DNA from 2 places in the Mycobacterium sp. NGS41 genome. Region 1 is predicted to be linked to the other one. Evidence: riboswitches for the same ligand, from Rfam matches in the RefSeq annotation. Region 1 holds a riboswitch; the other holds the start of a gene.

Region 1 (6,443 bases):
CCGTCATCCTCATCCGCTCACCTCCAAGCCCCATGGACGTAGTGCTACCGACCGCACCTCCCGCCACACCCGCTAGTGCCATCTCACTGAACAGGCCGCTGGAAGTAACTGCCGCAATTTCGGGAACGGCTTCGGCGCTGGTGATCGGCAATGCATAGGCGGCAGGGCGGAATGCCGGAGCCGCAGACGCCCAGCCCGGCGGCACCGACAACCCGCGGATCGAGATGCCCTGTCCCATGCTGGCAGCCACAGGCTGCGCCGCTGTCGACGGTTCACCTACGCCACCTGCGCCGCCGGCAATCCATTGTGGCAACATGGCGGCGCCCGGCCCATCTCCGGTGAACGGCCCCTCACCTTTAGCGAAGTCACGGTCGGCATTGATCCGAAGAGCTCTCATCGTCGTCGTTGCCGAGACCGACGACGCCGACCCGCTAAAAATCGACGCCGGCGCCGCGGTAGCGGCCGCTACTGTATCGGCGGCGGCCACAGGTATGGCGATCGCCGTCAGGATGGTCCCCAGGGTGGAGAGCGGGTCCGGCGGATCGGCTGCCGCCGGTGCCGCCGCGAGCCCCTGCAGGGCCTGGGGGAGCGCCGACATCACTTTCGGGCCGCTCGACATGATCGCCTGCGGTACCGCGGCGGCTTGGCCGGCCACTCCCGCCGGGTTGGTGGTCGGCGGGGGTGGTGTGAACGGTGTCAAGGTTGCTGCTGCCGCCGACGAGCCGGCGTAACCGTACATCGCGGCGGCGTCCTGGGCCCACATCTCGGCGTAATGGGCTTCCGTGGCCGCGATCGCCGGAGTGTTCTGCCCCAGAATGTTCGTCGCAACCAACGTCAGCAACAGGCTGCGGTTGGCCGCGATCATCGGCGGGGGCACCGTCATCACGAAGGCCATCTCGTAGGCAGCTGCTGCGGCCCTGGCTTGTGTGGCGGCTTGCTCAGCTTGCGCAGCCGTTGTGGTCATCCACGCGACGTATGGCAAGGCTGCTGCGGCCATCGACGCCGACGCGGGACCCAGCCACGGCCCGCTGCTCAACCCCGAAACCACCGACCCGTAGGAGTCTGCCGTGGAATCAAGTTCGGCGGCCAGCCAGTCCCAGGCCGTCGCAGCCGCAAGCATCGGCCCCGAGCCGGGACCGGTATAAATCCTGCTGGAGTTGATCTCCGGCGGTAGTATCGCGAAATCCATTGCGCATCCTTCGTCTAGCCGGCTGCTATGGCGTTGGCAGCTTCTGTGGCCGCATACGATGCGGCGCTGGCCCCTAGCGCGCCGACAAACAGGTGATGGACCGCTTCCGACTGGGTGCTGATCGCCTGGTACATCTGCGCGTGGATGGCGAATTGCGCGGCCGTCAACGCCGACACCTCATCGGCAGCAGCCGGAATCACGCCGGTCGTTGGCGCCGCCGCGGCCGAATTCTGGGCTGCCATCGCAAAACCAATACCTTCCAGGTCGGCGGCAGCCGCCGTGAGCGTTGCCGGCTGCGTGGTCACAAAAGACATAAGATTTCCTTCCGTACGAGTCATCGACTTGTGAATGACAAAAGTTCAGGCAGCCTTCCCCCCTCATTCGATGTGCAGCACTTTCTGCACTGTTGTTGAAAACCCGCTCCCAGATTGCAGTTTGGCGAGCGGGGTAGCCGGCCAATCCGTCGATCGGTGACGTGAACTCGCGTGCAAACCATGAGAGCCGAGTGGCTGAATCAGTAGACACCGAGTGCAGTAGAGGGCAGATGGACTTCGCCGGATGCTGAGGATGAGTTGCTCATAGCGGCGAGAAGTTGACCTGACGGCCTCACGATGTGCAACGCGAAAGCCGTTCGGCTCCAGCATATTCCGGATCCATCGAGTTGTCCTGAATGCCGTGCATGACGCGCTCTCGCAAGGCCAATCGAGTACCGCATGCACCCACACGTGGGGAACAGCACGGCAAACCACGATTAAGACGCGAGATAAGTGAGCCACCGTTAACCACCTGCCTTGCACCCGAGCCAAGTAACGGGTAGAAGCCATCAGCCAGGTGCGGCGGTTACGGCGAGCTTCATCGCCTATGCGCGATGGTAACGTCGGCCTAACCGCGGACGCAATGTCGCAAACACAATCCTCGCCCAAGCCGACCTCAAATATCACGGCGTCGCGGTAGGCAACCAGCCCTTACGTTCGGGGCCCGCAATCATCGAGACGTGGTGCCGTTCTTGACCAAGCCGCGTCGTCATTGGTTAACTGGCTGTGGCGATGGCGTCCGCCTGGGGAATTGTTCTCCGAACCGCCAAACTGGCTAATGGCACCTGCGAACCCGAGGAGTCGCAGGTGGCACCTGTTTGCGCGGCCTTGCTCGGCGAGTTGGTGCACGACGTCGCCGCGGTCCCGATATATCACTCGCGTCGTTCAGCCCAGCGCTTCCACGACCAGATGGCGCACGACGGTCTGCCGCCGCTGATCATTCAAGTGCTCCAGGTGACGGCTGTCGCTGAAGTGTCACCTGCGCTTAGCGGCTTCATCTCTTGGTTCGAGCCGAGTTTGCGAGGCTGTCGCGATTGCCTGCGGGTCGCTGGCCAATCATCCTATTCCCGACCCATGAACACAATGTCTGCGGCATTCGTTACCAAACGTCTTGTACCGTCCGGTTTTTCTTACACGCGCGCTTCGTGGATGAAAGGAATCGGCCACCGAAAGCGGCATGCCGGTGAGCTGCCGGTGCCGACCGGGGCAGGTGTTGCGAGATCGACAAGAGGTTGTGAGCCGGCTACTGCGGCCGCTGGCGAAGCGTGGTGACAATCGCATGAAAACCATCATTGTCTCTGGTAGCGGTGGGCTCACGGCCGCGATTATTGAAGGGTTGGAAAGCGCCGGAGCTCGTGTCGTCCGGCTCGTCGACGAGGAGGTCGCCGATACGCCGGACGACCTCGTCGAAGCTGGCGTCGCCCAAGCGGCTGCTGTCGTGTGCACCGGCGATGACGATGTGGCGAATCTCGAAATTGCCTTGCTCGCAAAGGAAGCCAACCCCAACATTCGCGTGGTAGCGCGATTGGCCAACGACGTGCTACGTGAGGCGCTCAACGACGATAGTGAACTTGGCGCGATACTCGACGTCGCCGAACTCGCGTCAACGTCAATCGTTGAAGCATGTCTGGCGCGCACCACCCACGCGTTCACCGCAGCGGGCATTGAGTTCCTGGTGTCGGGCAGCGAGGCCGTCCGCGACGACACGCTGCGCGAACTGTACGGCGATCTTGCCCCGGTGGCGGTGATTCACGGCCAAAGCTCACCGACCCCCGGAATGACGGACCTCTGCCCGGGACGCGACCTCGCGGTGCATGCCGGCGATTGGGTGATGATGATCGGAACCGTGGACGAGCTCAGCGCTCGTGGTACTAAAGCTCCGCGCCCCACTAAGTCGCGATCCCGACGACCCCTCTTGCGCCGGTTCCTCGACGGCATACGCGCTGTGCGTGACGACGTGAACCCGGCGTTCTACCCGATCATGAGCGCACTGGTGATACTTATCATCGGCTCGATGGCCTTAATACATTTGGGCTATAAGGCTTCACCGCGGATGTCGTGGATTGACTCTTTGTACTTCACCGCCGAGACCCTCACGACAACTGGCTACGGCGATTTCAGCTTCCTAAACCAGCCCGTCTGGCTGCGGCTATTGGCTGTGATGATGATGTTCGGTGGCGTGATCAACACCGCACTAATCGTCTCCTTCATCGCAGACGTGCTGCTTTCACGTCGTTTCATTTACTCGGCCGGGCGTCCCCGAGTGCGGCATCTCCGCAATCATGTAATTGTTATTGGGCTCAGCGCGGTAGGGGCACGCGTGGTGAATGATTTGACCACTGCTGGATACGAGGTCGTGGTCATCGAGCGCGACCAGAACAACCGTTTCGTGTCTTCGGTAATCGACCTCGACGTTCCAGTGATCTTGGGAGACGCGACCATGCATCAGACGCTTGAGTTGGCGCGCGTCAATCGGGCACGCGCGGTGGCGGTGATGACCCGAAGCGAAGTGGTTAACGTTGAAACCGGCATCATCGCGGCCAGGATGTTGGGCCGCCCATTGTCGCCCAAAGTCACTCGACCGGACGTGCCGCTGGTGTTGCGAGTATACGATCGCGCGTTGGGCCGCGTGATCGCAAAGCGATTCGGCTTCGTTAACGTTCGCTCAACCGTTGAGCTGGCCGCACCGTGGTTTATCAGCGCCGCAATTGATCTCGACGTGCTGGCCACGTTTTCGGTCGGGCAGAGCTCGTTTGTGGTCGGCGCCATGCGGGTGGTGGTCGGCAGTGAACTCGACGGAATGCAAATGTTCGAGCTCTCCACCAAGACTCGAGTCATTGCGATCACTCGGCCGGGTTCGCCGGTTAGGCTGCATCCCCGTCGCGACGCCCGATTACGCGCCTACGACACTGTCTACCTCATTGGCCCATACCGCGAGTTACTAGAGACGCTCCGCAAAGGGCAGCTTCCGGAGCTGTCCGCTACCGTCGATCGATGATGGCATGCGCCAAGGGTGAGGCACTTACGAAGGACGGCTGAGCGCTGGTGCTGTACACCCGCGCCATGGGTACCGCTCAAGCGAGTTTGATGCCGTCGAAACGTATGTTCGCGGCGTTCTCGGACTGATAGTGTGATCGCGGCGGTGGGGCTCGCCACAACCGCACGTCCACGATGGACGGCCAACGGTCCCTTGTCTACTGGACCGGCTTTGGCCGAATTGTGGATATGGAGGCGGCAAGTGGTGATGCGGTTTTCGTCGGTTTCGGCGGTGGAGATCTTGGATTCGCGTGGCCGGCCGACGGTCTGTGTGCGCGCGGTGTTGGCTGATGGGCGCGCTGTTCGCGCTGGGGTGCCGTCCGGGGCATCGACGGGTACCCGCGAGGCCGTCGAAGTGCGCGACCACGACGATCGATACGACGGACGGGGTGTGCAGCGCGCCGTCGCCCATGTCAACGGTGCAATCGCCGACGCAATAGTTGGTCGCGCTTTTGAATCCCTGGACGAGGTTGACGATGCCCTGCGAGTGCTGGACGGCACCCGGGATAAATCGAGACTCGGTGCCAACGCGATCGTCGGCGTCTCGATTGCCGCCGCACGCGCGTTCGCCGCAGAATCCGGAGATCCGTTGTGGCGCTATCTGTCCGGGCCGACAGTGGCACCGCGCCTGCCGGTGCCACACTTCAATGTCGTGAATGGTGGCGTCCATGCTCCCAATGCGCTGGATTTTCAGGAATTCATGATCGCTCCCGTCGGTGCGCCGTCACTGGCCGAAGCCGTCCGCGGCGGCGCGGAGGTATATGCACGGCTTCGCCGCGAACTTGCCGATCGCGGGCTGGCCACCGGTTTGGGTGATGAGGGCGGGTTCGCTCCCGATATCGCTTCGCCCGAACAGGTGCTGGCGCTGCTCACCAAGGCAATCATCGACGCCGGATACACTCCGGGACGCGCCGGTATGGCGATCGCACTGGATCCAGCGGCCAGTGAATTTCATCGTGACGGCAGGTACGAGGTAGCGGGCGAGTCGCTTTCCAGCGAGGAGATGATCGAACGGTACTCGTGGATGATCCGCGAGTTCCCGGTGTGGAGCATCGAAGACGGCATGGGCGAGACCGACACTGACGGCTGGCGGAAGATGACCACGGCGCTCGGCGACCGGGTCCAGCTGGTGGGCGACGACAACTTCGTGACCAATCCGGTGTTGATTCGATTCGGTGTGGACGCGGGCGTCGCCAACGCCGCACTGATCAAGGTGAACCAGATCGGCACTGTGTCGGAAACGCTTGAGGCACTTGCCGTGTGCCGAGATGCGGGCTACGGCGCGATGATCTCCCACCGGTCGGGAGAAACCGACGACACGTTCATTGCCGACCTGGCGGTCGGGTCGGGTTGCGGTCAGATCAAGGCTGGCGCTCCGGCACGCGGTGAACGGGTCGCGAAGTACAACCGACTGATCGAAGTCGCTGAGGCCACACCTCATCTGGAGTTCGGGCTGGTGCCTGATGATCATTGATTCCCCTGGACTCGATCACGGTGTTGCGAAGACCACGGCCAAGACGACGAAAGGGTTAGTCCCGCTATGACAATCACGCTGGTATATCTGGCCAGGCACGGCCGCACCGCGCTCAACGCCGAAGACCGCTTACGCGGACTTAGCGACCCGCCGCTCGACGAGGTAGGGCTGGCCGAGGTGGCGTGTCTGGCGAAAGTCCTTGCTGAGCGAAGTCCCACCGCGGTGATCTCCAGCCCACTGCAGCGAGCCGCAGACACCGCTCGGGCGATTGGAAGGGCGGCCCATGCTCCCGTGTCAACCGACATCCGGCTCAACGACCGCGACTACGGCCCGATGACCGGTGAGCGCCGCGACGAGGTGCAAGACCGCTACGGCAGCATAGACGCCGCACCCGGAGTCGAGCCGCTGGCCATGGTGGCAGAGCGTGCTC
Region 2 (8,180 bases), on a different contig from region 1:
CTCTTCGATGAACGGCATGTGCGAGCTCGACTCGAAAAGCTCGAACCGTGACCCTTCAATGCGCTGGTGCATTTCCCGCATGTGCTCTGGCGCGCACTGGTCGAACCTGCCCGCGATCACCAGGGTCGGCACCGTGATCTCGGTCAACCGGTCGAACACCTCCCAGTCGCGGATGGTTCCGACGATATGAAAGTCGCTCGGCCCGAACAAGGTACCGAAGATCTCATTGCCCATGTTCTTGAAGGCTTCCTCTAGTTCGTTGGGCCAGGGATGCAGACGGCAAAGATACGTCTCGTTCCAGGTACGGATCGCGGCCTGGTATTCGGCCGACGAAGTCGTGCCGGCGGCCTCGTGACGGTCTATCGCGGATTGCGTTGCCGCATCCAAGCGGGACTTCTTGTGGGCCACCATATCCGAAAATTGCGGTATTGACGCGATGCTGTTCGAGATGGTGAGACTGGCCGCAGCAGGTGCCGCGTCCAGGACGTACTGCTGCGCCAGCATCGCTCCCCACGAGTTGCCGAAGATGTGGAAGCGGTTCAGGCCGAGGGCTTCCAGAACGGCAGCCATCTCGGCGACCGAGCGTTCCATCGTCCAAAGTTTCGTATTCGACGGGCATTCGGATCTCCCGCAGCCGAGCTGATCCCAGAAAATGACTTCCCGCTCGTCGGCCAGACGTTCCAACGAAGTGATGTAGTTGTGCGGCAAGCCCGGTCCGCCATGAACCGCGAGCAGCGGACGGCCCGCGCCGCCGCCGATCCGTTTGAACCAGACGTTTCCGCCGGGGACCGCGATCGTTCCCTCCAAGCTGGCCTCCTGATTTATTGGCGAGCAGACGCAGAATCGCACGATTCGATGCACGTATGTGCGATTCTGCGTCTGCTCGGCTGCAATGGTGACCCACCTTGCAACTCATACTCTCAAACTGAGAGAATAGTGTTCTCATGAATGTGCGGTCGGCTCTCCGGCCCCGCGCATGCCTGTTGAAATGCCGCCGAAGTGGAGAAGACCTGTGCCTGAAGCCGTCATCGTGTCCGCGTTGCGCACCCCCATCGGAACCGCGCGAAAGGGAACGCTGCGCGACACCACCGCATTCGACCTTGCCAACCACGTAGTCACCGAGGCCGCGGCGGGTCTGGATCCGGCGCAGGTCGACGACGTCATCCTGGGCGAGGGTCTTTACGGCGGCGGCGTTGTCGCGAGGCACGCGGCCATAACCGCGGGACTGCCCACGGTTCCCGGCCTGGCCAACAATCGGCACTGCGCGGCGGGTCAGGCGGCGGTGCAGAGTGCGGCGGCAAGTGTGCGCGCGGGGATGGATCAGCTCATCATCGCCGGTGGTGTGAACTCGGCATCCACGTCGCCGCGGTCAAGGTTTCAGATGGACGGTGAGTGGGTCGACTGGTTCCCGCCGACCCATCCAGACCGGCCCGACGCACCCAACATGGACATGTCGATCACCGTGGGCTGGAACGCAGCCGTGGCCGCTGGCGTGAGCCGCGAGGAGATGGACGCGTGGGCGTTGCGGTCGCACCGCAACGCGATCGCCGCTATCGACGAGGGCCGTTTCGTCGACGAGATCGTCCCGATTCAGACGCCGCATGGCATGTTCTCGGTCGACGAGCACCCGCGCCGCGACACAAGCATGGAGAAACTGGCTGCCCTCAAGCCGCTGCATCCCGAAATCGATGGCTTTTCTATTACCGCCGGCAACTCCTGCGGCGCCAACGACGCCGCCGCGGTGCTAACCATCGCCAGCGACGAGCTGGGACTGCCCGCACTGGCGCGCGTGGTTTCCTGGGCCTCGGTCGGTGTCGATCCCGCCTCGACGGGCTTGGCACCCGTCGACGCTATTCCGAAAGCGCTTAAGCGGGCCGGACTTTCAGTTTCCGACGTAGACCTGTTCGAGATCAACGAGGCATTCGCGGCAATGTGTGTGGCCACCGTCAAGCTGCTCGATCTGGACCCGGACAAAGTCAACGTCAGCGGCAGCGGCTGCTCGCTCGGACATCCGGTGGCGGCGACCGGCGCCAGGATGCTCGTCACCCTGGTGTACGAACTGCGTCGGCGCGGCGGCGGCATAGGGGTCGCCGCTATGTGCGCGGGCGGCGGGATGGGTTCCGCGACCGTCATCGAGGTCGCTGCGCCCTAAGGAGTCGAATAGGCCGCAAGATGGACATCGCCGATCTGATTGCCAGTGCGCGCAACGGTTCTCCGCGTGCCGCGGGTCGGTTGCTCAGTCTTGTCGAAGGCGACCGCCGCGACGAAGTACTGGCAAGCCTTGGTGGTCCCGAGGCGCGAGCGGCCCGCGACGTCGGTGTAATAGGCATAACCGGACCGCCGGGCGCCGGCAAGTCGACGACGATCGCGGCACTGGTCGGCGCGTACCGGGAGCGTGGCTGCCGAGTGGCTGTGCTGGCCGTGGATCCCTCGTCGCCGTTCAGCGGTGGTGCGCTGCTGGGCGATCGGATACGAATGGCCGCGCATATCAACGACTCCGACGTGCTGATCCGTTCGGTGGCAAGCCGCGGCCATATCGGCGGCCTGGCCGCCGCGGTTCCGGCGGCTATCCGCCTGCTGGGTGCGATCGGATACAACGTGATCCTGTTGGAGACCGTGGGCGTGGGCCAATCCGAGATCGAGATCGCCGCCGTCGCGGACCCGACCGTCGTCGTCCTCAATCCCGGGGCCGGCGACGCGGTCCAGGCCGCCAAAGCGGGTGTGCTGGAAGTCGCTGACATCGTGGCGGTCAATAAGGCCGACCGGGAGGGCGCCGAACAGACCGTGCGGGACCTGCGAGCTGAGACCAAAGCACCCATCCTCAGCCTCATTGCCGCACGGGGAGAAGGTGTTTCGGACCTCGTGACCGCGATCGACGATCATCACCGCGCCGACAGCCGCGCCCGACGGCTAGCTCGGGCCCGGGCCCAAATCCTGTCGCTGGCGCAAACCCGGCTGCGGAGCAGCCCGGATCTCGACGGGCTCGCTGAGTCGGTGGTCGACGGCCACGACGATCCCTATACCGCAGCGGAACGCTTGGTTTCCAAGGGTGAGCAGACGTAAAAGCCCCCGATTTCGTGCCGAAACGGGTGCTTTTGCGTCTGCTCGCCGATGCTATTGCTTGACCAATAGGAATGCGCGTTGGTTAACTTGGCAGCGGCGAAGGAGCCCGCCAGGAAGATCGTCTCCTAACCGTCACATGGCTGATGGCTCCTGCGAAAAGAAGGAGTCGCAGGTGGCTATGTTCCCTCCGTTCGCAAGTCGAATTGTGTTGTGCGGTAGCGGTGCTCGTGGCGAGGCTGCGTGCCACCAGAACCAGATCGCAAGCAGGGCTCCCCATGAGTGACCAGCCCGATACCGTCGACAACGAGGGAAAGGCGTTGCCCAACAACGCCTCCCGCCAGCGCGGTCGCCGGTTATCGCCCGCGCTGAAGTTCGTCTTGATGGTCGGCGTGATGAGCTTCTTCGCCGACTTCACGTATGAAGCGTCCCGCAGCATCGTCGGACAGTTCCTCGGTCTGCTTGGTGCCGGAGCGCTGGCGATCGCGGTGATCACCGGATTCGGCGAACTGCTCGGCTACGGGTTGCGCCTGGTCTCGGGACGCGCTGCAGACCGCACCGGACTGTACTGGCCGATCACTATCGGCGGCTACGTCTTGCAGATGTCGGTGGTGCCGCTGATGGCATTGGCCGGCAGCTGGCAGATCGCGGCCGTCCTGGTGATCGCGGAACGAATCGGGAAGGCAATCCGCAACCCGCCTCGTGACGCCATGCTCTCCCATGCCGCAAAACGGATGGGCTATGGCTGGGGCTTCGGTGTACATGAAGCGCTCGACCAATTCGGCGCTCTGGTCGGTCCATTACTCGTCGCGTTTGTCGTCGCCAGCACTCATGGCAACTATCGGCTCGCGTTCGGCGCGCTTGCCGTTCCGGCTGTGATTATGCTCTCGCTGCTGGGGGTGGCGCGGCTACTTTATCCACGCCCGCAGGATCTTGACCCGGCCACCGCACCGATGCGCACGCAGCAGCTGCCGCGAGTGTTTTGGATCTACCTCGTCGCCGCGGGGTTGGTGGCCGCCGGCTTCGCCGACTTTCCGATCATGGCCTACCACTTCCAGCAAACCGGCACCATTTCTGCGACGTATATACCGGTCTTCTACGCCTCCGCAATGGCGGTGTCGGGTGCCGGCTCCCTGGTGTTCGGACGTCTTTTCGACCGGGTCGGTATCGGTCTGTTGGTACCGCTGACGGTGGCCGCTGCCGCGTACGCGCCGCTGGTCTTCCTCGGCGGCTTCTGGCCCGCCCTGATCGGCAGCTGCCTGTGGGGCTTGGGGATGGGCGTTCATGAATCGATCATCCCGGCCGCAGTGGCCCCGATGGTATCGCCGGCTCGGCGCGCCTCCGCCTACGGCATCTTCACCGGCATCTACGGCCTCGCCTGGTTCGCCGGCAGCGCTGTCATTGGCGCGCTGTTCGGCCTAACCGTCGGCAGCGTCGTCGTATTTGCGGTTGTCACGGAACTCGCCGCGGTACCGCTGATCCTGTTGGTTATGCGGCACACCGCGGCCGCACCCGTTTCCCAGGGTGAGCAGACGTAAAAGCCCCCGACACGCCGTGCGTGCGGGGGCTTTTACGTCTGCTCGCGCTACTCGACGGACTTCCCGGTGGCGGCCGCATATCCTGCGCGGTAACCGAAAACCATTGCCGGGCCGATGGTCCCACCGGCGCCGCCATACGCTCGTCCGGTCACGCCGGCCATCGCGTTGCCCGCAGCGAACAGACCCGCGATCGGCTCGCCGGTGACGTGAAGCACGCGACCGTCATGGTCCGTCCGCGGCCCGCCCTTGGTTCCCATCGCACCGACGCATACCGGAACCGCGTAGTAGGGGCCGGTGTCGATCGGGCCGAGTGTCTTCCCGGCCAGTGTGGTGGCCTGGTCGTCACCCCAGTAACCGTCGTAAGCGCTTGAGCCACGCCCGAAGTCGGGATCGGATCCGGCTGCGACGTGGCGATTCCACTCTTCGATGGTGCGAGCGAGGCCGTCGGCATTGATGCCGGTCTTGGCGCCCAGCTCGGCAAGGTCCGCAGACTCGCAGAACCAGTCCGGGACGGGCTCCCCGGGGGCAACGCCGAGAAATCCATAGCGTTGCAGGTGAATTGAATCGAAGACAATCCACCCACTGTCGTTGACGTAGCCGCCGCGAGGATCGAGATAGTGGAAGGCGCCGGCCATCGAGTTGTAATCGCAGGCCTCGTTGACGAACCGGCGTCCGGCCCGATTGACCATGATGCTTCTCGGGCGCGTGCGTTCCAGCCGTACGCTGCGGCTGCGTTGATTGCCCGAGATGGAGTCGCCCGGGATCCGGACGATCGGCACCCACCATGCTTCACCCATGTTCGCCAGCTCGGCGCCGTGCGCCATCGCCATGCGCAGGCCGTCGCCGGTGTTGTTCGGCGGAGATACCGCTCCGTGCATTGGGCCGCGCAGAAACGCTTGCACCAGAACAGGATCCCATTCGAAGCCGCCGGTGCCCAGGATCACGCCGTGGCGGGCGCGAACGCTCATGCTCTGTTCGGGCCCAGCGATTCGCGCTCCGGTGACCTTCCCGCCGTCGACGATGAGCTCTTCCGCCCGTGTCTTCGTGCGTGGTGTCACCCCGAGATCGAGCAGACCCTTCAGCAGTCCCGCGATCAACGCGGTGCCGGCCACGCATAGGTCGCCGGCTTGCTCGTCGACATCGGCATGCAAACGCGCGCGGGTTTCGGCGTCGAAACCGACGTTGGACCAATCTTCCGGAAACGATGTGATCTGGCTAGCCCATTCGCCAAGTTGGCTGAGGTCGAAGGGAATTGCGCTCAGCGACCGGCCACCGCTCGGTTGTCCCCCCGGCAGCTCGGGCTGGTAGTCGGGAAAGCCCGGCGCGATCTCGAAGCGCAGACCGCTGTGTTTCTCGACGAAGTCGAGCATCGCGGGGCCGGTGTGTACGAATGTCTCGACCAGCGCGTCGTCCATGGAACCGAACGACTGCGCGCGCAGGTATCGCAATGCGTCGTCGACCGTCAATTCCCGGTCGGGACAACGGTTGTGGGCGGGGATCCACACGATGCCGCCCGAGACCGCAGTCGTTCCGCCTACGGTTGGAGCCTTCTCGAACACCTGCACTGAGGCACCGGCCACCGCGGCTGTGAGCGCGGCGGTGAGCGCGGCGCCGCCGCTGCCGAGCACTATGACGTCATAGACGTCGGCTTCGTGGTCCCGAGGCATGGTTTGCTATCCCTTCAGCTCAGCAGCGCGGACAAGTGCTTGGCGGCTTTGATGACGGCGTCCTTCCCACGCAATACGACGTCTTCGCGGTGGGAGATGAGGTTGATGCAGGTTGGTGGTGACGGCGCCTGGCGGTGTACCGGCACGGCCAATCCGTAGGTATTCGGCTCGATCTCCCCGTACGTCATCACCCAACCGCGCTCACGCGCGCGCATCACCAGCTCGCGTTCCCCCGGCCGCCGGGGCATGCTCGCCAGCAGGGCGATCCCGGCGGCGCCGCGGTCCAGTGGATACCGGCTGCCCTCGTGGAACGAAAGCTGGTAGGCCACGTGGGTCGGGACGATCACCGCGATCGCCACTTGCTGGTCGCCCTCCGCGACCAGCAACGACACCGTGGTGCCGAGTTCGTCGGCCAGCGCTCGCAGCGTCGGGAGACTCACTTGGCGCACATTGTGGTCGAACGACGCGCCCAGCACGGCCAGTCCGGAGGCCGGCCGGTAGCGCCCGTCCTCACCCTTGGCGACCAGCCGGAACTGGGCCAAAGTCGAGAGCAATCGATAGGCGATGGTCCGATGCACTCCGACTCGGTCGGCAAGTTCTTGCACAGTCAGTCCGGTTGCCGACGCCGCCACCATCTGCAGCGTGGTCAGCCCCCGGGCCAGCGTCTGCGAACCCGTCGCCGAGGCCGTCACGGGCTTGACAGACCCACACGCGAGAGCGAAGCTCTATATATAACGCACATTAGTGTGCGATATTAGCACACGCTGTATTTCAAAAACGCCTGTATTCCAAAAGCGAGAGCCGGATTTTCACCAGCGACATCCCAGAGAGGTGCCCCAGAAGGAATGGAGTTCGAAAGCGTCTGGAGCGACCTGCAAGGCGTCGCGTTTTCGCAGGGCTACCTGTCCGCCGGCGGGGTCCGGACCCGCTATCTCCGGGCCGGTGACCCGGCCAAACCGGTCCTGGTGCTGTTGCACGGTTCTGGCGGTCACGCCGAGGCCTATGTCCGCAATCTGGCTGCCCACGCCGAACATTTCTGGACCTGGTCTATCGACATGCTCGGGCACGGCTACACCGACAAGCCGGGGCATCCGCTGGAAGTCAGCCACTATGTCGAGCACCTGATGGCCGTGCTGCGCGCCATCGGCGCCGACCGTGCCAGCATCAGCGGTGAGTCACTCGGCGGCTGGGCGGCCGCGCGGGCTGCCATCGACCATCCCGACGTGGTCGACCGGCTCGTCCTCAACACCGCCGGCGGTTCGCAGGCCGACCCGGCGGTAATGCAGCGGATCATCACCTTGTCCATGGCAGCCGCCGAGAACCCGACGTGGGAAACCGTTCAGGCGCGGATCAAGTGGTTGATGGCGGACAAATCCAAAGATTACGACGACCTGGTCGCCAGCCGTCAACGGATATATCGCCAGCCGGGGTTCGTCGCGGCCATGAGTGACATCATGGCACTGCAGGATCCGGAGATCAGGGCGCGAAACATCCTGGGACCAAATGAATATGGAGCGATCACCGCGCCCACGCTGGTGCTGTGGACCAGCGACGACCCGACCGCCGATGTGACCGAGGGCCGCCGCATCGCCTCGATGATTCCCGGCGCGCGGTTCGAGGTGATGCCTGGCTGTGGTCACTGGCCGCAATACGAGGACGCCAAGACCTTCAATCGCCTGCACCTCGACTTCCTGCTGGGGCGTTGATGGAAGGAACCGGGCACCGGACACAAGACGTCGACGTTGTCGTCGTCGGTGCCGGCCCGGTCGGGTTGACCTTGGCCAATATCCTTGGCCTGCAGGGGGTAAGGACGTTAGTGGTCGACGAGCGGGCGACGCTGATCGACTACCCGCGCGGGGTCGGGCTGGACGACGAGGCGTTGCGCACGTTCCAGTCGATCGGTCTGGTGGACCGC

Evidence for each region. A riboswitch is a leader RNA that binds a small molecule or an ion and turns the genes downstream of it on or off. The one in region 1 is predicted to bind fluoride.
Region 2: it holds a riboswitch for fluoride, as region 1 does, so the genes downstream of both, AC5Y21_RS11000 (MFS transporter) here and AC5Y21_RS20355 (potassium channel family protein) in region 1, are expected to answer to the same signal.

What each region holds. Positions count from the first base shown of each region.
Region 1 covers NZ_JCALDF010000027.1:9,508-15,950, forward strand. The annotation lists gene AC5Y21_RS20345 (PPE family protein) at 1-1,189, opposite strand, end outside; gene AC5Y21_RS20350 (PE family protein) at 1,204-1,503, opposite strand; fluoride riboswitch at 1,997-2,058, opposite strand; fluoride riboswitch at 2,223-2,298, shown strand; gene AC5Y21_RS20355 (potassium channel family protein) at 2,783-4,501, shown strand; gene eno (phosphopyruvate hydratase) at 4,745-6,013, shown strand; gene AC5Y21_RS20365 (histidine phosphatase family protein) at 6,080-6,443, shown strand, end outside.
Region 2 covers NZ_JCALDF010000009.1:52,548-60,727, forward strand. The annotation lists gene AC5Y21_RS10985 (proline iminopeptidase-family hydrolase) at 1-807, opposite strand, end outside; gene AC5Y21_RS10990 (thiolase family protein) at 1,013-2,152, shown strand; gene AC5Y21_RS10995 (ArgK/MeaB family GTPase) at 2,173-3,063, shown strand; fluoride riboswitch at 3,150-3,223, shown strand; gene AC5Y21_RS11000 (MFS transporter) at 3,339-4,598, shown strand; gene AC5Y21_RS11005 (FAD-dependent oxidoreductase) at 4,646-6,265, opposite strand; gene AC5Y21_RS11010 (IclR family transcriptional regulator) at 6,280-6,957, opposite strand; gene AC5Y21_RS11015 (alpha/beta fold hydrolase) at 7,111-7,971, shown strand; gene AC5Y21_RS11020 (bifunctional 3-(3-hydroxy-phenyl)propionate/3-hydroxycinnamic acid hydroxylase) at 7,971-8,180, shown strand, end outside.